DNA from 3 places in the Dyella ginsengisoli genome. Region 3 is predicted to be linked to each of the others. Evidence: predicted binding sites of a transcription regulator. Region 3 holds the regulator's gene; each other region holds the start of a gene.
What was found. The regulator FliA, encoded in region 3, starts transcription of late flagellar genes. The targets are predictions, from matches to a motif close to TAAAGTTTNNCNNNCNNNGGCCGATAA.

Region 1 (6,787 bases), on a different contig from region 3:
GTGGAGTTGAGGTTGAGGCCGGTCACCGCGAACACGTCGGCGAACTCGGCGCGCGAGCCCTTGAAGCCGGTGGTGTTGGCATTGGCGATGTTGTTGGCGATGACGTTGAGGTCGGACTGCGCGGCGTTGATGCCGGTGAGCGCGGTGTTCAGAGCCATGATGTGTTCCTCGAATCAGTGAATGGATGCAACGCGTGCGTCAGAGGATCTGGGCCACCTGGCTGAGCGCGACGCCGCCCACGCCAGCCACCTGGAGGTAGGTGCCCACGTCGCTGCCGCCGTAGCCCACGGCGGTCACCTTGCCGGCGACATAGGTATCGAACGGGCTGCCCGCGTTGCTGGCGGCCATCGAATAAGTGCCCTGCGGCAGGGCGTTGCCGGCATCGTCCTTGCCATCCCAGCTGAACTGGGTAAGGCCGGAACTCGGGGCCGGCACGGTCATCGTGCGCACCACGTTGCCGCCGCCGTCGATGATGTTCACCGTGAGGTCGCCCGGCACGGTGACGTTGGCCGCGCCGTTGACGGTGGCACCGGCGTAGTTGACCGTGGACGACGGCACCACCACCTCGCGGTTCACCAGGTTGGACGAGCCGAGAACCTGCGAGGTCTGCAACGCGCCGTTCACGGTGCTGTTGAGCGTCTTCACCGAGCCCAGCAGATCCTGCGTGGACTGCAGCTGGCTGAACTGCGCCATCTGCGAGACGAACTGGTTGTTGTCCACCGGGTTGGTGGGGTCCTGCGCCTGCAGCTGGGCAGTCATCAGCTTGAGGAAATCGCTCTGCGTCATGCCGCCGGCCTTGGCCGCGGTGGTGACCTGGCTGGCGGTGCTGCCCGTACTGGCGTTGCCGATGGTGTTGATGGTCATGCGTGCGCTCCTTCGGACTACTTGCCGAGGTCGAGGGTTTTCACCATCAACTGCTTGGTGGTATTCATCACCTCGACGTTGTTCTGGTACGAACGCGAGGCGGAAATCATGTTGACCAGCTCGTCGACGGGATTGACGTTGCTGCCGTAGACGTAGCCGTTGGCATCCGCCATCGGGTTGCCGGGCTCGTAGCGGCTGGGGATCGCCGCCTGGCTCTCGGTGACGCCATCGACTTTCACGCCGACCGTGCCGGCGTCGGCCATCGCGCCTTCCACGCGCTGCTTGACCGCGGCGAACAGCGGCTCCTTCGCGCGATAGGCGCCCTGCTGGGTGCTCGACACGCTCTCGGCGTTGGCGAGGTTGCTGGCCACGGTGTTGAGCCGCAGCGATTGCGCGGCCATGCCGGAGCCGGCGGTATCGAAGATCTTGAACATCGACATGGCGATTACCCGGTGATCGCGGTGCGCAGCATGCGGATCTGCGCGGTGATGAAGGCCAGGCTGGCCTGGTAGTGCACGCCGTTGGCGGCGAAGTTGGCCTGCTCGACCTGCTCGTCGACGGTGTTGCCGTCCATGCTGGGCTGGGTGGGGTTGCGCCACATCAGCTTGTCGGCCGCCTGCGCGGACGGATCGACCTGGCCGGCGGTGGGCGTGCTCAGTGCCAGCCCTTCGGACTGGCCGCTGGCCTGCATCAGCGCACTGCGAAAATCCACGTCGCGCGCCTGATAGCCGGGCGTGTCGGCATTGGCCAGGTTGCCGGCCAGCACTTCACTGCGGCGCTGCCACAGACCCAGCGCCTGGGTGTGGATGCCGAACAGGTTGTCGATGGGTGCACTCATGGCTTGCCTCCGCGCGGTATCGGACCGCAGGGGGCTTGAGGCAATTCGCGTGCCACGGGGCGAAAAGCGTTGCAGGAGCTGGGTTTGCACCCGGCGCCGGATTCACGCTGCGGGGGCGAAGTCGGAAAACCGACGCAGCGCCCGACCGCCTCGCCGCGGGCAGGAGGCCACCGGGTGAGTGACGGATGCCGCTACAGGGCGAGGTGCGGTCCTACAGGGCCGCGCCCTTGCAGCGGCCCTGGGTCATCTCACCCCGGCAACAGATCCAGCACCGCCTGCGCCAGCAGGTCCGGCTGGAACTTGGCGATGAAGCGGTCGGCGGCGACCTCCTTCACCATCGCCTCGTTGAACATGCCGCTGATCGAGCTGTGCAGCACGACCTTGAGTCCGCGCAGGGCGGGCGTCTCGCGGATCGCGCGGGTCAGCGCGTAGCCGTCCATCTGCGGCATCTCGATGTCCGACACCACCAGATGCACCCGCTCGGCCGGCTCCACTCCCGCCAGCTCCTGGAGCTTCTCCAGTGCACGCACGCCGTCTTCCACCATCACGCATTCGATGTTCATCTGGCGGAACACGCCTTCGATCTGGCGCCGCGCCACCAGCGAATCGTCGGCCACCAGCACGCGGCGCGGGTGCATGGCGTGGCCGTCCACGGCCCGCTGCATGTGCGCGGACAGCTCGCCCGGCACGCCGTGGATGCTGGCCAGCACGTGTTCCACGTCCACCACCGCGACCAGCGCGCCGTCCACGCGGGTGATCGCGTTGACCCGCGTACCGAAGCCCAGCGCCGGCTCCGGCGTCACCAGCGCGCTGCCGTCGCAATGCACCATGTGCTTGAGGTCGGCCACCAGGAAGCCCTGCACGGTGCGACTGAACTCGGTCACCAGCAGGTGCGCCGAGGCGACGTCCTTCAGCGGCGGATAACCCAGCGCGGCGGCCAGGTCGATCACCGCGATGGTCTGGCCGCGGTAGTCGCAGCTGCCGGCGATCAGCTCGTGCGCGCCGGGCATGCGTTCCAGCGGCGGCCGGCGCAGCACCTCGCGCACCTTGAACACGTTGATGCCGAACAGCTGCGCATCGCCCAGCCGGAACAGCAGCATCGCCACGCGGTTGTGGCCCGCCAGCCGGGTGTGCCGCTCCACGCTCTCCAACAACGCACCGCTCATGCCGGGTTTCCCTTTCGCAAGCTGCACCGCACGCGCGGTGGATCAGCGGCTATCGGCGGTGGCCGGCGCGGCTTGAGCGGACGCGGCACGGCGCCATGGCATGTGCCTTGCTTGCTCAAGTTCCGTCGCCGGCGGTCGATCCCCCGCTTGCCACCTGAAAAGGAAACGTCCGTCCATGAGCTTCATCCGCAGCCAGCATCTGGCCGCCTTCGCCCAGGCCGCCGCCGTCGGCGACGAGGCACAACTCGCCCGGCTCGGTGATCAGCATCCCCGGCTGGCGCTGGCGCTGGCGCCGCTGCTGAAGCTGGCGGCCGGACGTCCGCCCGCGGCCGTCGCGCTGCAGACCATCGAACAGCAGAGCCTGCTGCTCGGTGCCGCCCAGCAGCTCGCGCACGAACAGAAATCCCTGGAAGACTCCGCCCGCGAATGCCGCGACAGCGTCGGGCGTTTGACGGACGGCAGCGCCGGGATCTCGACGGGCCTGCAGCAGGTCGCCGCCAGCCTGGACAACGCCGACCAGGCCAGCCACGCCGGCGCCGGCAATGTCAGCGAGCTCGATGGCCAGCTGCGCTTGCTGCGCAGCGCGATGGCTGCGATGAACCGCAACCAGAACAAGCTGGCCGAACAGGTCGCGCAGATCCGCAAGCTCACCGGCGTGGTGCAGGAGATCGCCCACCAGACCAACCTGGTCGCGCTAAACGCGGCGATCGAGGCCGCCCGCGCCGGCGAGGCCGGCCGCGGCTTCGCGGTGGTCGCCGACGAGGTGAAGCAGCTCGCCGAAAAGACCACCCTCGCCACCACCGAGATCGAAACCGTCACCGGCTCGATCGGCGAATTCTCGCTGCAGCTCGACGGCGACGTGCGCCAGGGCATGCTGCGGCTGGAACGCGCGCAGCAGGGCATCGGCCAGGCCGACGCCTCGCTGCAACAGGGCGCCACCGCGCTGCAGCTGGCGCGCGAGCGCATCGGCACGCTGCGCCAGAACCACGATGCCCAGCACGTGCGCGCCACCGGCACGCAGGCCACGCTGGGCGCCTTGCAGCGCCGCGGCACCGAGGCGCGCCGACAGGCCGAAGTACTGGCCCGCTCCGCCCTGCTCTCGCAGCGGCTCGGGCTGGAGTGGCTGGAAAGCCTCAGCGGCAAGGATCCGGCCAGCCTCAGCCTCACCGTGCGCGAGTCGGCCCAGGGCATGCGCCAGGCGATGGAACTGGCGCTGGCCGAGCCGGCCGCACTGGACCGCCGCTGGTTCGACACCAGCGCGCTGCAGCGCGCGCTGGCGCGGCTGCTCGCCCAGCACCCCGGCCATCCGGCGGTGTCCGGCATGCAGGCGAGCTGCACCCGGCTGGGCGAGCGCGGCAACGCCTTTGTCGGCCTGCTGTGCGAAGGCAAGAAAGCCGAAGCCGGCGCGCTGGCCGGCGAACTCGAATCCGAGCGCGAGGCGCTGGTGAGCCAGCTCGCGCAGCTGCTGGCGGCCGAGAGCTGATGCCGCGCGCCGCCGCCCTGCTGGGCTGCCTGCTGGGTATCGGCGGCGTCGCCGCGGCCATGCCCGCGCGCGCCGGCGACGAGCCGATCAGTGCGTTCGCCCGGCAGTGGCTGGTGGCGCAGTACAGCCTGCCCGGCAACCGGGTCGAGGCCAGCGCCACACCGGTGGATGCGCGCCTCGACCTGGCCGACTGCCGCAGCGCCATGACGGCCAGCCTGCCGCCGAACCTGCCGCCACGCCCGCGCATGAGCGTGCAGGTGCGCTGCACGGCCGGCGCGGGCTGGACCGTGCACGTGCCAGTCAGCCTCAGGATCTTCCGCGATGTGCTGGTCACCACGCGCCCGCTGCTGCGCGGCGACGGCATTGCCGCCGGCGACGTGCACAGCGAGTCGCGCGACATCACCCGGCTGGGCTACGGCTATGTCGATGACTTGCAGCAGGCCGCCGGCCGCACGCTGGCCCGGCCGCTCGGCCCCGGCAGCGTGCTGACGCCTTCGGCGCTGGGCGGCCGCGAGATGGTGCGGGCCGGCGACCGCGTGCAACTGGTGGCCCAGCTGGACGGCATCGAGGTGCGCGCCAGCGGCATCGCGCTGGGCAGCGGCGACAACGGCGCGCGCCTGCGGGTGCGCAACGAGGTCTCGGGCCGCGTGGTGGATGCCATGGTGAACGCGCCCGGGGTGGTGCTGGCATTACCCTGAACGAATCGAAAGAACGGATCGATCGACCCTAAAGTTCCTGCCAGCGCCGCCGATGACAGGGGCACAGGGCCTAAACCGACCAGAGAACGGACCCATGAACACGACCATTTCCAACAACGGCCTGCCCAAGCTTCCGCAGGCGAACAGCAGCCAGGGCAACGCGCCGTCGCAGGCGACGGCCGCCGCTGCCGGCACCGAGCCGGGCGGCGCGGTGTCCGCCGACAAGGTCAACCTGACCGACTCGGCCCGCGCTCTGCAGGAAGCCTCGCGCGCCGGCGATTCCTCGCCGATCGACACCGCCAAGGTGGAGCGCGTGCGCCAGGCGCTGGCCGCCGGCACCTACCAGGTGAACCCGGAGCGCATCGCCGACCGCATGCTCTCGCTGGACAGCCAGATCGCCGGCACCAAGCCGGTCTCGGGCGGCAACGCATGAGTGCCGCGCTGCAGGTCGAGCTGGACGACGCCCTGAGCGCCGTGCTGGACGACATGCAGCGCTCGCTCGCCGAGCTGGCCGACGCGCTCGCCCGCGAACGCACCGCGCTGCTCGACGCCGACGTCCCCGCCATCGATGCGGCAGGCGCGCGCAAGCAGGCGCTGATGCAGTCGCTGGAGCGACTCGACGCCGAGCGCCAGCAGCTGGCACTGGCGGCACCCCACGCGGCCGCGGCACAGCAGACGCGCTGGCAGGACCTGCTGGCCCGGTTGCGCGACTGCCGCGACCAGAACCAGCGCAACGGCAGCATCGTCCAGCAACGTCTGGGCAGCGTGCGCCGGGCGCTGGCGATCCTCACCGGCCAGGATAGCGAGACCGGCGTGTATGGCCGCAGCGGTGCGCTGCATGCGCGCGCCCGCTCGCACACGCTGGCGGAAGTCTGACCCCATCCCCGCAGGGCGCAACGCGCGCCCCGCCCACGCGCGAAGAGCCACCATGAACCAAGCTGCCGCTGCCACCGCCTCCTCCGCCGTCCCGCCCGCCATGAGCACGGAACAACCGCTGCCGGTGGTGCGACTGCCGATGCTTGACGCCAAGCGCCAGCTGTTCGCCTACGAGATCCTGTTCCACCGCGAGGGCATCGACGAGGCCGTGCTGATGCAGCGCGTGCTGTCGACCATCCTCGACGGCGCGCTGACCCGTCTCGTGCGTGGCAACCGCACCTTCCTGCGCCTGTCGCGCGAGCTGCTGCTGGAGCAGACCGACGTGCTGCTGCACCAGCCGCGCTTCGGCGTGCTGCTGCGCCCGGAAGTGGCGCACGACGCCGCCCTGATGGAGCGCCTGCAGCAGATGGCCCAGCGCGGCTGCCTGCTCATGCTCGACGTCAACGAGCCGCAGATCACCGGTTCAGCCGCGCTCGAGGCGCTGCTGCAGATCGTGCAGTTCGTGCGATTGGACGCTAGCGTGATGGCGCCCGAAGTGCTGCGCGAAGCCAGCCAGCAGCTGCACGATCGCGGCATCTGGGTGGTAGCCGGCCAGGTCGACGACCACGCCACCTACCAGCGCTGCCTGGAACTGCCGCTGCAGGCGATCCAGGGCCGCTACCTGCTGATTCCCGAAACCGTCGAAGTGCCGGTGCTCACCGCCAACCGGCTGAGCATGCTGCGCCTGATGCGCGAGCTGCAGGAGTCCAACCCGGGTCCGGTGGAACTGGGCGACATCATCCGCGACGACGCCATCCTCAGCTACAAGCTGCTGAGCTGCGTCAATTCGGCCTACTTCTCGCTGCCCAAGCAGCTGAAGTCG
Region 2 (6,787 bases), on a different contig from region 3:
CCGCGGAAGATGTCCAGCGACACCGGCAGCTCGTAGCCGCCCATCTCCGGGTCGCTCGGCACCGTGCCGGGGTAGACGTCGATCAGCTTCACCACGAAGTCGCCGTCGGTGCCGGTGGTCTTGGCGAACAGGTCGGCGATCGGTGCACCCTGCACCGTCACCGCCTGGGTCAGCACCGGGGTGACGTAGGAGAGCACGTCCGGGCGATCGACCACGAAGCGCTGGTCCTGCACCAGCCAGGTGCGCCAGCGGTCGTTCTTCTGCGGGATCGGGCGCGGCAGGTAGGGCACCGGCTTGGCCGGGTCGGAAACGTAGCTGTCGCCATCGCCGCCCGGTGCGCCAAAGCCCAGCCCGAAGTCTGCCTGCAGGTAGAGCGGGGTGAGCTGCTGCTCGCTGGCCGGCTTCCAGTGGTCGAAGCTGTCCCACTGCTGCGCGACCGGGTTGTAGATCATCGCGGTGGGCAGCGGCTTGGGCATCGGCGTGCCGCGCAGGTAGTGGTTGAACCACGGGATGATCACGGTCTGGCGGAACTGCGCGGTGGTGTTGCCCGGCCACTTCAGCGGCCCGATGTTCCAACCGTCGCGGTTGATCTGGCTGTGCCACCACGGACCCATCACCAGATGATTGTTGCTGCCGTGGCCGGCCTCGGTCAGCGCCTCCCACGCGTGCACGGCGCCGTAGATGTCCTCTTGGTCCCACAGGCCTTGCAGCCACATGGTGGGCACGCTGGAGGGATGCGCCACGAGCAGCTTGTCCAGCGCCTGCAGCTGCCAGAACGCGTCGTACGCGGGATGCGCGGCGAAGCGCTTCCACCACGGCAGCTGCTTGAAGCCGTGCGCCTCGGCGTAGGCGCCGGGCGAGCCGGCGTCGAGGAAGTTGGAGTAGTCGTCGTAGTTGCTGCGCGGCACTTCCTGGCCTTCGCCGGGCTTGGTCATCTGGCCGGTGAAGTAGTCCAGGTTGACCTGGCGCAGCGCGCCGTAGTGGTACCAGTCGTCACCCATCCAGCCGTCGATCATCGGGCTCTCCGGCGCGGCCACCTTGAGCGCCGGATGCGGATGGAGCAGGGCCATCGCCACCGTCCAGCCGTCGTAGGACGAGCCGATCATGCCGACGTTGTGGTTGGACTCGGTGATGTTCTTCACCAGCCAGTCGATGGTGTCCCAGGCGTCGGTGGTGTCGTCGGTCTTGGTGGGGTTGAGCGGGCCCATCGGCGGGCGCGTCATGATGTATTTGCCCTGCGAGCCGTATTTTCCGCGGACGTCCTGCGCCACCAGGATGTAGCTGCCGTCGGCCCAATCCTTGTCGCCGGACCACACCGCGTCGGCCATCTTCGGGCTGTTGCCGGGCATCATGCCGCTGGCGTTGTACGGCGTGCGTTCGAGCAGCATCGGCAGGTCGTGCGCGCCCTTCGGGATCATGATCACCGTGTGCAGCTTCACGCCGTCGCGCATGGGGATCATCACCTCGCGCTTGACGTAGTCGAAGTTGCCCTGCGGTTGCACCCATTTGGCCGGGATGTCCGAGCCGGTCTGGATCATGTCGGGAGTGACCTGCGCCGCCTGCTGGCCCATAGGCGGTGCAGCGAATGCGGTGGCGGAGGCGAGGCAGATCAGCGAGACGATCGCCGAAGCCAGGGCAGCTTGCTTCATGGGTGGGGTCCTCTGGGTGGAAAACGGCAGCGGCCCGGCAGGGCTGCGCAATCGTCACTATGAAAACGGCAGGGCGGGTTTGGCAAGGCGGAGTGCGGCATGCGCGGGTTCTTGCGGCGAACGCCACCAGTTCGTGAGTGCTTGCCAGTCAGCGCCCGGATGTCAGGCAAGGATTGGTGCATTAACAGTCGCGTGCCCGCGTGCCCGCCCGATCCTCAGGCCTTGAAACAGTTCTCTCGATGCCATCGCAAATAGGTTGGGTGCGGTCGCAGCTCGGGCGCGTCGGGTACATCAAGGATCTGGTCCGATCGGACCAGTTTGTCCAGATCATCTGGTATGCCATGCGGGGATAGCAGGACGCGGAAATCGTCGCTGAAGGTCATCAGTCCACGATCGAACAACCAATGAGCGGTGCCAGTCAGGGCAACGCCGTTGCGTACGGCATCGGGCCCGTTGGCTTCGACTGGTCGGATATGCGCTGCCTGCACTTCCGGGCGGCCGCCGCCGTTGATGAGGCGCAGCCCGGTGACTGCGCAGGTGTTGCGATAGGCCGTGCGCACCTGACGTCGAAACGAGGCATCACGGACCTTTCTGGTGGTCAGGGTCTCGATGACAGGGCGGATGACGTATTCCGGTGCTTCCTCGGCCACGGCCTGCAGCGGCAGTTCCCACGGGTCCGGTCGCGTGCTGATGCCGCGCTGGATGATGCCGTCGAATTCCTCGCGAGGAATCAAGCGGACAGCTCTTCCGAACGCACCCTTGTTGGTCCTGGTGTCCTCGCGCTGAAGCATGGATTCGCGATAGCCGGTCGAGTCGCGGAAAGGTACCGGGTGCTCAAAATCGACGTATTCGCGCATGTGCGCGTAAAAATGATCGGCGCGAGCCGAATCGGCGACCACGTCCACGACTTGGGCCATAGCGAAATATGCTTGACGCCCCGTGGCACTGTGCGGACCTGATGTTCGCCGTGGCTCGTAATAGACGATCCAGTCGCCGACTGCCTCTTCTACCTGTCGCAGATACGTGCGAGGGAAGTGGTACCGCTCTTCGATCAGATCGTCGTAGATCGAGCTTGCGGATGAAGTGAAAACGGCATTCGTCATGGACGCTCCCCGGGCGTCGCGCCAGGTTACCAGGCCGAGTGCAGGGCGAACGACATGATGCGGATAGCGATCCGGTTGTGGAGTTCCTTTCGTGTTCGACCTCAGCTGCTAGGTGAGAGACGTGACCACAGCGGTATCAGGGAGGATCGCTGCTGCAGCCGCAAAGGACGCGTCTCTATCAGCCTAGCGGTGATCGGGCTCTCACTCCCGCAGCACGCGCGGAATATGGATGCCCCACGCCACCGGATCTTCGATCTCCACGATGCGATCGTCCGACTCGTGCAGGTCCAGCGTTTCCGGTTCCAGCGGTTCGCGGTCGGGCAGCGCGCAGATCAGGCGGACGACGGGCTTGAGCGAACTGCCTTCCCCCTGCACCAGCACCACGGCCAGCCGGTCGGAGGCGAGCCGCACCAGGGTGCCGGTGGGGTAGATGCCGATGAGCTTGACGAAGGTGTGGAAGATGTCGCGGTCGAAGTGGCCGTCCTGCCACTCGGCCATGCGGCGGATCGCCTCGGCCGGTTCCCAGCCGCGCTTGTAGGGACGGTCGGAGGTGATCGCGTCGTACACGTCGCAGATCGCGCCCATGCGGGCGGCGCGGCTGATGGAGTTGCCGGCGAGTTTTTCCGGATAGCCGCTGCCGTCGGTCTTCTCGTGGTGGTGCAGGCATACGTCCAGCGCCACCGGGCCGGCCGCTACCTCGCGGCGCAGGATGTCCCAGCCGATCTGCGGGTGCTGGCGCACCGAGGTCAGCTCCAGCGGATTGAGCTTGCCCGGCTTGTTGAGCACTGCATCGGGCACGCCGACCTTGCCGATGTCGTGCAGCAGGCCGGCCAGGCCCAGTTCCTTGAGCGCGACACCCTCGTAACCGAGCCGGCGTCCCAACGCCATCATCAGCGCGGCGACGGCGACCGAATGCAGGTAGGTGTAATCGTCCTTGTTCTTCAGTCGCAGCACGCTGAGCATGGCCGCGGGATTGCGCGCGATGGCCTCGTCCACCTCGTCGACGATGCTGGCGGCCGTCTCCATCTGCAGCGCGCGCCCCATGCGGGCGTCATGGAACAGCGCCTTCGCCGCGGCCTTGGCGCGGTCGCGCAGCTCCTCGGCGCGGGCCACGTCATTGCCGAATACCGTGCGTGGCGGTTCGGGTTCCTGCTCGACAGCGGCCGGGGCGGGCGCCGGCGCCGGCGCGGATGGCGCGCGGATGGGGGAGGACGGGAGATCCAAGCCCTTGTCGGTGTCGATCCAGACTTCCTGGTTGCCCAGTGCCCGCAACGTGGCGAGGGTGGTTTCGTCCTCCACCAGGAACGAGCCACGCCAGAACGGGTGGTCCAGCCAGTTGCCGCAGATCTTGTGCACGTACATGCCCCGCGCGACCCGCGCGACGGGGATTTTCTTAAGCGGCGAGGTCATGTTCTGGCCAATCCGTATCTCGTCGATTTCTGCGCCCGCGCATACGTCCGGGGGCACTGACCGCTTCTGCGTGGGATACCCCGCAAGAACCCTCCGGTTGCATGCGGTGCGTTCGGTTATCGGCCAAGGCGAACCACACTTGAGTCGTGATTGATCCGGTTGCGTATGAGGGCGGTGGCGCACTCTTCGGCAGCCAGCCCGCGCGCCTGCGGAGCGGCCCGCGGCGGGGCGCGGTCTCGTTGCGCCGCCGTGAAATTGAACGTGCTGCTCCGTGAAGTCGGCCGGCGCCGGCGAAATACCAGGAGCATGAGCACGCGGCGGATTGATCGTGAGCAAATTGGCGACCCGGGCAGCGGACTACGGTCATGCCAGCTGCCTGCGGCGCAAGGTGTGTAACAGGACGATGGCAACACCGTGAGCCGACAGCGACAACGGTCATCCACTGGGAGTCCTGACCATGCGTAATGTCATTCTTGCCCTGGCGCTATTCCTCTCTCCGGTGGTCTGCACCCAGGCGTGGGCGCAGACCAGCATGAGCATCAGCATCGGGAACCGCGGCGTGAGCCTGGGGTTCGCGATCTCGAACTACCCGACGCTGCAGCGCATTCCCGGGTACCCGGTCTACTACGACCCGCAGATGGATTTGAACTACTTCTTCTACGACGGCCTGTACTGGGTCTACATGGATGACAACTGGTACTCGAGTCCCTGGTACAACGGCCCGTGGGACATGATTTATCCCGCCTACGTGCCTTTGTTCGTGCTGCGCATTCCCGTGCGCTACTACCGTCAGCCGCCTCCCTACTTCCGCGGCTGGCGCCCCGACGCCCCACCGCGCTGGGGTGAGCACTGGGGCCGCGATTGGGAACGCCAGCGCAGCGGATGGGACCGCTGGAACCGTCGCTCCGTGCCCGCACCGGCGCCGCTGCCGACGTACCAGCGCAGCTACTCCGGCAGCCGTTATCCCCGCCAGCAGGAGCAGCAGCGCGCGATCGAATCGCGTAGTTATCGCTACCAGCCGCGCGAGTCGGTGAGCCGGCAGATTCTCCAGGAGCGTCGACGTGGCGAGGAGACGCGTAACCGTCAGCAACGGCAGGACGACCAGCAGCAGGAGCAGCGCAGCCGGCAACGACAGGATGTGCAGCAACAGCAGCAGAGGGTTCGGCAGGAGCGGGACGTTCGCCAGCAGCAGGAGCAGCGCACTCGGCAGCGGCAGGACGATCAGCAGCAACAGCAGCAGAGGGTTCGGCAGGAGCAGGACGTTCGTCAGCAGCAGGAGCAGCGCAGCCGGCAGCGGCAGGATGTGCAGCAGCAACAGCAGCAGAGGGTTCGGCAGGAGCAGGATGTCCGACAGCAACAGCCGCCGCGTTCGCAACCGGCACCGAAAGCGCGCGGCTCGGACAGCAAGGGCAAGGGCCGATCCGACAAGGACAAGGGCCGGAAGGATGACGAGCAGGGCCGCGATGGCCATCCTTAGCCGGTGACCTGTCGCGAGGCCCACGCTGGAGAGCAGGGCCTCGCAAGCAGCGCGTCAGGGCCTGGCGCCGGGGGCGCAGTGGATTGCCGATGGGCAGGTGAAGAGCGCGACCCCGTTGAGCCTGTCGGCGCGGGATGGGACGATCGGCAGATGCCCCGCCATCCCGCCCCCGACTATTCGCTGCGCGATCTCGCCCGGCTCCGCCGCGTGCGCGACCGCATCGATCGCGAGTATGCGCAGCCGTTGAACGTGGAAGTGCTGGCGCGCGACATCGGCATGTCGTCCGGGCATCTGAGCCGGCAGTTCAGGCTCGCCTTCGGCGAGTCGCCGTACAGCTACCTGATGACACGGCGCATCGAGCGGGCGATGGCGCTGCTGCGGCGTGGCGACCTCAGCGTCACCGAGGTGTGCTTCACGGTGGGCTGCGCGTCGCTGGGGACCTTCAGCACGCGCTTCACCGAGCTGGTCGGGGTGTCGCCCAGCGTTTATCGACGCGAGGCGGCTGGCGCCACGGCCGGGATGCCGTCGTGCGTGGCGCGGCAGGTGACGCGACCGATCAGGAATCGAGAAGCGCCGGCCCCCGAGCCGGACCTAGCATGACGGCTCCATCCCCCACGAAGGCGAACGCCATGGACATCACCATCCACTCCAGCTTCCTGCCGCACACCGACCCCGACGCCTCGCTGGCGTTCTATCGCGACACGCTCGGCTTCGAGGTGCGCAAGGACGTGGGTTACCACGGCCTGCGCTGGATCACCGTCGGCCCGGCCGAGCAGCCCGGCACGTCCATCGTGCTGTACCCGCCGGCCGCCAGCCCCGGCGTCACCGACGAGGAGAAGCGCACCATTGCCGAGATGATGGCCAAGGGCACCTACGCCATCCTGCTGCTGGCCACGCGCGATCTCGACGCCGCCTTCGAGCGCATCCAGGCCAGCGGCGCGGAGATTGTCGAAGAACCGACCATGCAGCCCTACGGCGTGCGCGACTGCGCCGTGCGCGATCCCGCGGGCAACCTGCTGCGGGTGCAGGAACAGCGTTGAGCCGCGATCGGCATGCATTGAGGGAGCAACCCATGGCTGAAAAGAAGAGCAAGGCGAAGCCGGCGGCCGGACGCGCGGCCGCCAGGTCCGGTACGAGCTTCACGATCG
Region 3 (6,787 bases):
ACCGCCTGCAGCAGGGCGTGGCCGAGGCCGCGCGCAAGCAGGAAATGAGCGGCGAACCGGCGGTATTGCTGGTCGCGCCGCAGCTGCGCACCTGGCTCGCGCGCTTCACCCGCCACGTGGCACAGAACCTGCACGTACTCGCTTACAACGAGGTGCCCGACAACCGCCGGGTGCGGCTGGTGCAGGCACTGGGACGCTGAGCGAGGAGTGCGTGATGAGAAGTGAGAAGCGAGAGTCGAGCCGCCCAGCGGCCATGCCAACGGCGCCGAGCTGGCAGCGCGTGGCGCGTCATCCCGCCGGCATCGTGGTGTTCGCCGCCGACTCCGTCCGCCGCACCGCACCGCGCGCCTCGTCCCCGGTTTCCCGCCATTCGCTGCGGAGCAAGCACGCATGAAGATCAAACGTTTCGTCGCATCGGACATGCGCCAGGCCATGAAGCTGGTGCGCGAGGAGCAGGGCCCGGATGCGGTGATCCTCTCCACCCGCCGCCTGGCCGAGGGCATCGAGATCATCGCCGCGCTCGACTACGACGAGGCCCTGGTACGCGAGGCCGCCCGCCACGGCGTGCCGGCCGGTGACGAAGCGCCGGCGCCGGCCGGCAAGGCATCGACGCCGGCGGTGGAGGAATCCCCGTCGCCGCGCCTGTGGCGTCGACAGACCGCCAGCGCTGCGGCCGCGCCGTCCGTGCCGGAGGTGCCGGAGGTGCCGGTGGCCGCCGCGCGCATCGAGTCCGCCGTGCCGCCGACCGTCGCCCGTCCCGCGCCGACGCGTGCGCCGGTCGCACCGGTGGTTCGCGCCGAGGCGCCGGTCGCCCCACGCGCCACGCCGCCGGCGGCTGCGGCGCGCACCGCGCCGGCCGCACCGAACACGACCCCCACCACAAGTGCCCCCGCGATCGCGCCGGCCGCCGTCGCCCGCGCTGCTGCCGAGGAACCGGTGCCGATGCATCCGGCGGTGGAACGCGCCATGCAGGACACCGCGCGCATGCGCGCCGAGCTCGGCAGCCTGCGCGAGATGCTGGAGATGCAGCTGTCCAGCCTGGCCTGGAACGACATGGAGCGCCGCCATCCGCTGCGTGCCCGCGTGCTGCGCGAATTCACCCGGCTGGGCATCGACGCTGACGTCGCCCGCCAGCTCGCCGACGACCTGCCCGAGCAGATCAGTCCCGAGCAGGCGCGCTACCTGCCGCTGGGCATGCTCAGCCGCAATGTGGCCATCAGCGGCCGCGGCGACAGCGACGGCGGCATGATCGCGCTGGTCGGCCCCACCGGCGTGGGCAAGACCACCACCATCGCAAAACTGGCGGCCAGGGCGGTGGTGCGCCACGGCGCCGCCAACGTGGCGCTGGTCAGCACCGACAACTACCGCATCGGCGCCGCCGCGCAGCTGGAGCACTACGGCCGCCTGCTCGGCGTGCGCGTGTACCCGGCCGACGACGCGGCGAGCCTGCGCCAGGTGCTGGAGATGCTCAAGGGCAAGCACACCGTGCTGATCGACACCGCCGGCGTGTCCGGCTCCGATCCGCGGCTGGAGCAGCAGATGGACGTGCTCAACGAGGTCGCCCATAGCGACGGCATCGCGCTGCGCATCTCGCTGGTGCTGGCCGCCAACGCGCAGGCGCAGTCGCTGGAGGAATCGGTGCGCGCGTACATGCCGCTGGCTCCGGCCAGCGTGCTGTTCACCAAGCTCGACGAAGCGCCCAGCCTCGGCGGCGCGCTGTCGGTGCTGATCCGCCACAAGCTGCCGCTGGACTACACCACCGACGGCCAGCGCGTGCCCGAAGACCTCGCCGTGGCCGACGCCCGCGTGCTGGTGCTGCGCGCCGCCCACGTACTCAAGACATCCGCCGCCACGGCCCCCACGCTGGACGACAGCGCGCTGGCCGAGCGCTTCGGTTTCGCGGTGGCCAGCGCATGAGCGCCGTGCTGTCGCCCGCATCGTTTTCCGCCGGCACGCTGGAAGAGCGCGCCTTCATCAAGAATCAGGCCTGGGGACTCAAGCAGATGGTTTCGTCGCTCACCGAGATGGCCGCGCCACCCGTCGTCCACCACGCGCCGACGCAGGCGGCCAACCTCGACCGGCGCCCCACGCGCCAGCGCTGCCGCACCATCGCGGTGTGCGGCGGCAAGGGCGGCGTAGGCAAGACCACGGTGGCGGTGAACCTGGGCATGACGCTGGCCATGATGGGCCACGAGACGATGCTGCTGGATGCCGACATGGGCCTGGCCAACGTCGACGTGCTGCTCGGCCTGGCGCCCTCGCGTCACCTGGGCCACATGCTCGACGGCCTGTGTGGCCTGTCCGACCTGGTGCTGGAGGCGCCGCACGGGCTGAAGGTGATTCCCGCCGGCTCCGGCGCGCGCCGGCTGGCGCAGCTGGGCTCCGGCGAGCAGGCCGCGGTGATCCGCGCCTTCGACGAGCTGCCCCAGGTGCCCGACTTCCTGCTGGTGGATACCGCCGCCGGCATCTCCGACTCGGTGGCGATGTTCGCCGCCGCGGCCGACGACGTGGTGCTGGTGGTGTGCGACGAGCCCGCCTCCATCACCGACGCCTACGCCATGGCCAAGGTGCTCAGCCGCGACTTCGGCGTGAAGCGCCTGCACATGGTGGCGAACATGGTGCGCAACCTCGGCGAGGCCAAGGCGCTGCACCAGAAGCTGGCGCGGGTCACCGACCGCTTCCTCGACGTGATGCTCGATTTCATGGGCTGGGTGCCGCAGGACGAGCGCCTGCGCCAGGCCATCCGCCGCCAGAACGCGGTGGTGGATGTGGCGCCGGGCAGCCGTTCGGCGCAGGCATTCAAGCAATTGGCCGGTGCGGCCGTTACATGGGCAGAACCCGATCGCCCGGGTCTCGACCGCATCGCATTTTTCAGTGGTCAGGCTGCACCGGCGACGGGGTGGTGAGATGAGCGTGGCAACCGAATACCTGCAACTTCAACGGCAAAGCGCCGACGAACTGGTGAAGACGCATGCGCCGCTGGTGCGGCGCATCGCCTATCACCTGATGGGGCGGCTGCCGCCCAGCGTCGACGTGGGCGATCTGATCCAGTCCGGCATGATCGGGCTGCTGGAGGCGTCGCGTAACTACGCCACCGATCGTTCGGCCAGCTTCGAGACGTACGCCGGCATCCGCATCCGTGGCGCCATGCTCGACGAGTTGCGCAAGACCGACTGGACGCCGCGCTCGGTGCATCGCAAGGCGCGCGAAGTAGCCGAGGTGGTGCGCCAGATCGAGGTGGAGACCGGTGCGGATGCCGACGACGCGGAGGTGATGAAACGGCTGGGGCTGACGGCCGATGAATACCACCAGGTGCTGGCCGATGCGGCCAGCTCCCGATTGCTGAGCCTCACGGCGCCGGACGACGGCGACGGCAGCCCGGCAATGGACGTGGCCGATTCGAGCACGCTCACTCCCGCCGAGGACATCGAGCAGACCGGCATGCGCCAGGCGCTGATCGATGCGATCACCACGCTGCCCGAGCGCGAGCAGCTGGTGATGTCGCTGTACTACGAGCAGGAACTGAACCTCAAAGAGATTGGCGCGGTGCTCGGCGTCACCGAGTCGCGGGTCTGCCAGATCCACGGCCAGGCGATCATCCGGCTGCGCGCGCGCATGACCGGCTGGCGCGACGACGACTGAGCAACGCGGGCAACACAACTTACCTACGGGCTGGCGCACGGCGACCCATCGTGCAAGTGGAGACGGGCTTGAACAAGAACATGAAGATCCTGGTGGTGGACGACTTTTCCACCATGCGCCGCATCGTGCGGAACCTGCTCGTGGAGCTGGGTTTCTCCGGCCAGCTGATCCAGGAGGCCGACGACGGCGAGAACGCGCTGGTGATGCTCAAGAGCCAGCCGTTCGACATGGTCGTGACCGACTGGAACATGCCCAACATGACCGGCATCGACCTGCTGCGCGCGATCCGCGCCGAGGCCTCGCTGAAGGGGCTGCCGGTGCTGATGGTCACCGCCGAGAACAACCGCGACCAGATCATCGCCGCCGCCCAGGCCGGCGTGAACGGCTACATCGTCAAGCCGTTCACCGCCGCCACGCTGCAGGAAAAACTCACCAAGATCTTCGAGCGGCTCGCCGCGGCAGGAGCTTCCGCATGAGCGCCCAACTCACCCTCACCCCCGACGCGCTGCCCAACGAGCTGCACGAGCTGCTCAACAGCCCTGATGGCCCGGCCTTCGAGCAGGCGCTCGATTCCATCGTGCGCCAGCGCGAGCAGAAGCTGTTCCGCGCGCTCGGCCTGCTGGCCCGCGACCTGCACGACGCCGTGCGTCGCCTCGGCGGCGAGCTGGTGCAGGACGGCTATCCGGACAGCGTCACCGACGCGCGCAAGCACCTGCAGGACGTGCTGGAGATGAGCTCGCAGGCCGCGCACCGCACGCTGGATTTCGCCGAACGCACCCGCCCGGAGGCCGAGGCGCTGGCGCACAACGCCGCGACCATCCTCGCCACGGATCCCGCCGGCAGCGACGCCGTCTGCGCGCTGGCGCAGCAGGCCAGCGCCTTCGCGCAGAGCTGCAACGCCGGCCTCAACGACATGGTGATGGCGCAGTCCTGGCAGGACCTCTCCGGCCAGCGCATCAAGAAGGTGGTCGCCTTCATCGGCTCGGTGGAGTCGTCCATGCTCGAACTGGTGCGCCTCACCGGCGCGCTCTCCGGCCGCGAGCCGGTCGAGGCGGTGGAAAAGATCAACAGCCAGGACGAGGCCGATCGCCTGCTGAGCGAGTTCGGATTCTGAGCCCGCGCATGACGGTGATCGCGCCGACGCTGCGTCGCCTCTCCCACGCCTGCCGTCATGCGGCGGGCGTCGTGCTGCCTGCCGGAAACCGCTAGATGGATCCCTCCTTCGACGCCGAACTGCGCGACGACTTCCTGGTCGAGGCCGGCGAGCTGGTCGAGCGCCTCGGCGAGCAGCTGGTGGGCCTGGAGGCCGCGCCGCAGGACGCCGAGCTGCTCAACGCCGTGTTCCGCGCCTTCCACACGGTGAAGGGCGGCGCCGGCTTCCTCAACGTGGACCCGATGGTGCAGCTGTGCCATCACGCCGAGGACCTGCTCAACGAGGCGCGCAACGGCAGCCTGCTGATCGACCCGGCGCGGATGGACGCGCTGCTCGAAGCGCTCGACCTGCTGCAGTCGATGATGGCCGCGCTGGCCGCCAACGACGCCATGGCGATGCCGCCGCCGGCGCTGCTGGTGCGCCTCACGCCGCCGAAGAAGGGTGCGCCGCCCGCGCCCGCGCCGGTCGCGGCGCCGCCATCGGCGGCCGCGACGGCCGGTGGCGCCATCGACGACAGCGAGTTCGAGGCGCTGCTCGATTCGCTCTACGGCACCGCCGCCCCCGGCACGGTGGAACCGGCGCCTGTCGCCGCGCCCGCTGTGTCCAACACCATCAACGACGACGAATTCGAGGCGCTGCTCGACCAGCTGCACGGCAACGGTGCGCCGGCCCCGGTGGTTGCGGTGGCAGCGCCGGCCGCCGGCGGCATCAACGACGACGAGTTCGAGGCGCTGCTGGACAACCTGCACGGCAAGGGCGGCACGCCCGGCCAGGTGGTCGCATCCGCGGCGCCGGCCCCCATGCCTGCGCCGGCTCCCGCACCCGCACCCGCCCGCGCTGCCGCTGCCCCGGCCGAGACCAGCGTGCGCGTGGACACCGCGCGGCTCGATGCGCTGGTCAACCAGGCCGGCGAACTGCTGCTGCTGCGCAACCGCCTGCTCACGCTGGCCGCGCGCAATGGCGACAGCAGCCTGTCGTCCACCGTGGACGAGCTCAACCGCGTCGCCGACGACCTGCAGAACGCCGTGCTCGGCATGCGCATGCAGCCGGTCGGGCGATTGTTTCAGCGCTTTCCGCGCATCGTGCGCGACCTCGCGCGCCAGCTCGGCAAGGACGTGGACCTAGTCACCGAAGGCGAGGGCACCGATCTCGATCGCAGCTTGGTCGAGGCGCTGGCCGACCCGATGGTGCACCTGATCCGCAACGCGCTGGACCACGGCCTGGAAGGGCCGGAGGATCGGGAGCGCGCGGGCAAGTCGCGCCGCGGCACGGTCACCCTCACGGCCAGCCAGCGCGGTGAGCGCATCGTCATCACGGTGAGCGACGACGGCCGCGGCATGAACCCCGAGGTGCTGCGGCGCAAGGCGGTGGAGAAGGGCGTGATCGACGAGGCGCAGGCCGCACGCCTCACCGAGAACGAGTGCTACGAGCTGATCTTCCGCGCCGGCTTCAGTACCGCCGCCACCGTGTCGGACATCTCCGGCCGCGGCGTCGGCATGGACGTGGTGAAGACCCGCATCACCGAACTGGGCGGCACGCTGCGCGTGCAATCGCGGCTCGGCCACGGCAGCACGCTGGAACTCACCGTACCGCTCACGCTGGCGATCCTGCGCGTGCTGATGGTGCGCGTGGGCGATCGCCTGCTGGCGCTGCCGCTGAGCAACGTCGACGAAGTGTTCGAGCTGCGCCCGGGACAGGACAGCCTGCTCGACGGCCGCATGGTGGCCGCGCATCGCGGTCGCGCGCTGGTGCTGGGCGATCTCGCCGGCTGGGCCGGCGTGGCCGACGGTGCCGGGCGCCACGTGGTGGTGCTGCACATCGGCCACCTGCGCCTGGGTTGCCTGGTGCATGAGGTGATCGGCCGCGAGGACGTGATGGTCAAGCCGCTCGGCCACCTGTTCGCCGGCACCACCGGCGTGGCCGGCGCCACCGTCACCGGCGATGGCCGCCTCGCGCTGGTGCTCGATCTGGCCGGCCTCGCCGATGACAGCG

Region 1: the regulator FliA is predicted to act here: its motif matches at 2,984-3,010, upstream of ISP17_RS07630 (methyl-accepting chemotaxis protein).
Region 2: the regulator FliA is predicted to act here: its motif matches at 4,279-4,305, upstream of ISP17_RS10515 (HD-GYP domain-containing protein).

The regions. Positions count from the first base shown of each region.
Region 1 covers NZ_JADIKM010000002.1:137,059-143,845, forward strand. Annotated here, with positions in the region: gene flgE (flagellar hook protein FlgE) at 1-158, opposite strand, end outside; gene ISP17_RS07610 (flagellar hook assembly protein FlgD) at 199-864, opposite strand; gene flgC (flagellar basal body rod protein FlgC) at 882-1,304, opposite strand; gene flgB (flagellar basal body rod protein FlgB) at 1,310-1,702, opposite strand; gene ISP17_RS07625 (chemotaxis protein) at 1,951-2,868, opposite strand; gene ISP17_RS07630 (methyl-accepting chemotaxis protein) at 3,044-4,351, shown strand; gene flgA (flagellar basal body P-ring formation chaperone FlgA) at 4,351-5,049, shown strand; gene flgM (flagellar biosynthesis anti-sigma factor FlgM) at 5,144-5,482, shown strand; gene ISP17_RS07645 (flagella synthesis protein FlgN) at 5,479-5,925, shown strand; gene ISP17_RS07650 (EAL and HDOD domain-containing protein) at 5,978-6,787, shown strand, end outside.
Region 2 covers NZ_JADIKM010000003.1:108,110-114,896, forward strand. Annotated here, with positions in the region: gene ISP17_RS10505 (CocE/NonD family hydrolase) at 1-1,649, opposite strand, end outside; gene ISP17_RS10510 (HNH endonuclease) at 1,865-2,752, opposite strand; gene ISP17_RS10515 (HD-GYP domain-containing protein) at 2,954-4,162, opposite strand; gene ISP17_RS10520 (hypothetical protein) at 4,620-5,639, shown strand; gene ISP17_RS10525 (helix-turn-helix transcriptional regulator) at 5,790-6,239, shown strand; gene ISP17_RS10530 (VOC family protein) at 6,236-6,679, shown strand; gene ISP17_RS10535 (iron chaperone) at 6,712-6,787, shown strand, end outside.
Region 3 covers NZ_JADIKM010000001.1:1,115,314-1,122,100, forward strand. Annotated here, with positions in the region: gene flhA (flagellar biosynthesis protein FlhA) at 1-200, shown strand, start outside; gene flhF (flagellar biosynthesis protein FlhF) at 391-1,917, shown strand; gene ISP17_RS05025 (MinD/ParA family protein) at 1,914-2,906, shown strand; gene ISP17_RS05030 (RNA polymerase sigma factor FliA) at 2,908-3,642, shown strand; gene ISP17_RS05035 (chemotaxis response regulator CheY) at 3,711-4,118, shown strand; gene ISP17_RS05040 (protein phosphatase CheZ) at 4,115-4,756, shown strand; gene ISP17_RS05045 (chemotaxis protein CheA) at 4,852-6,787, shown strand, end outside.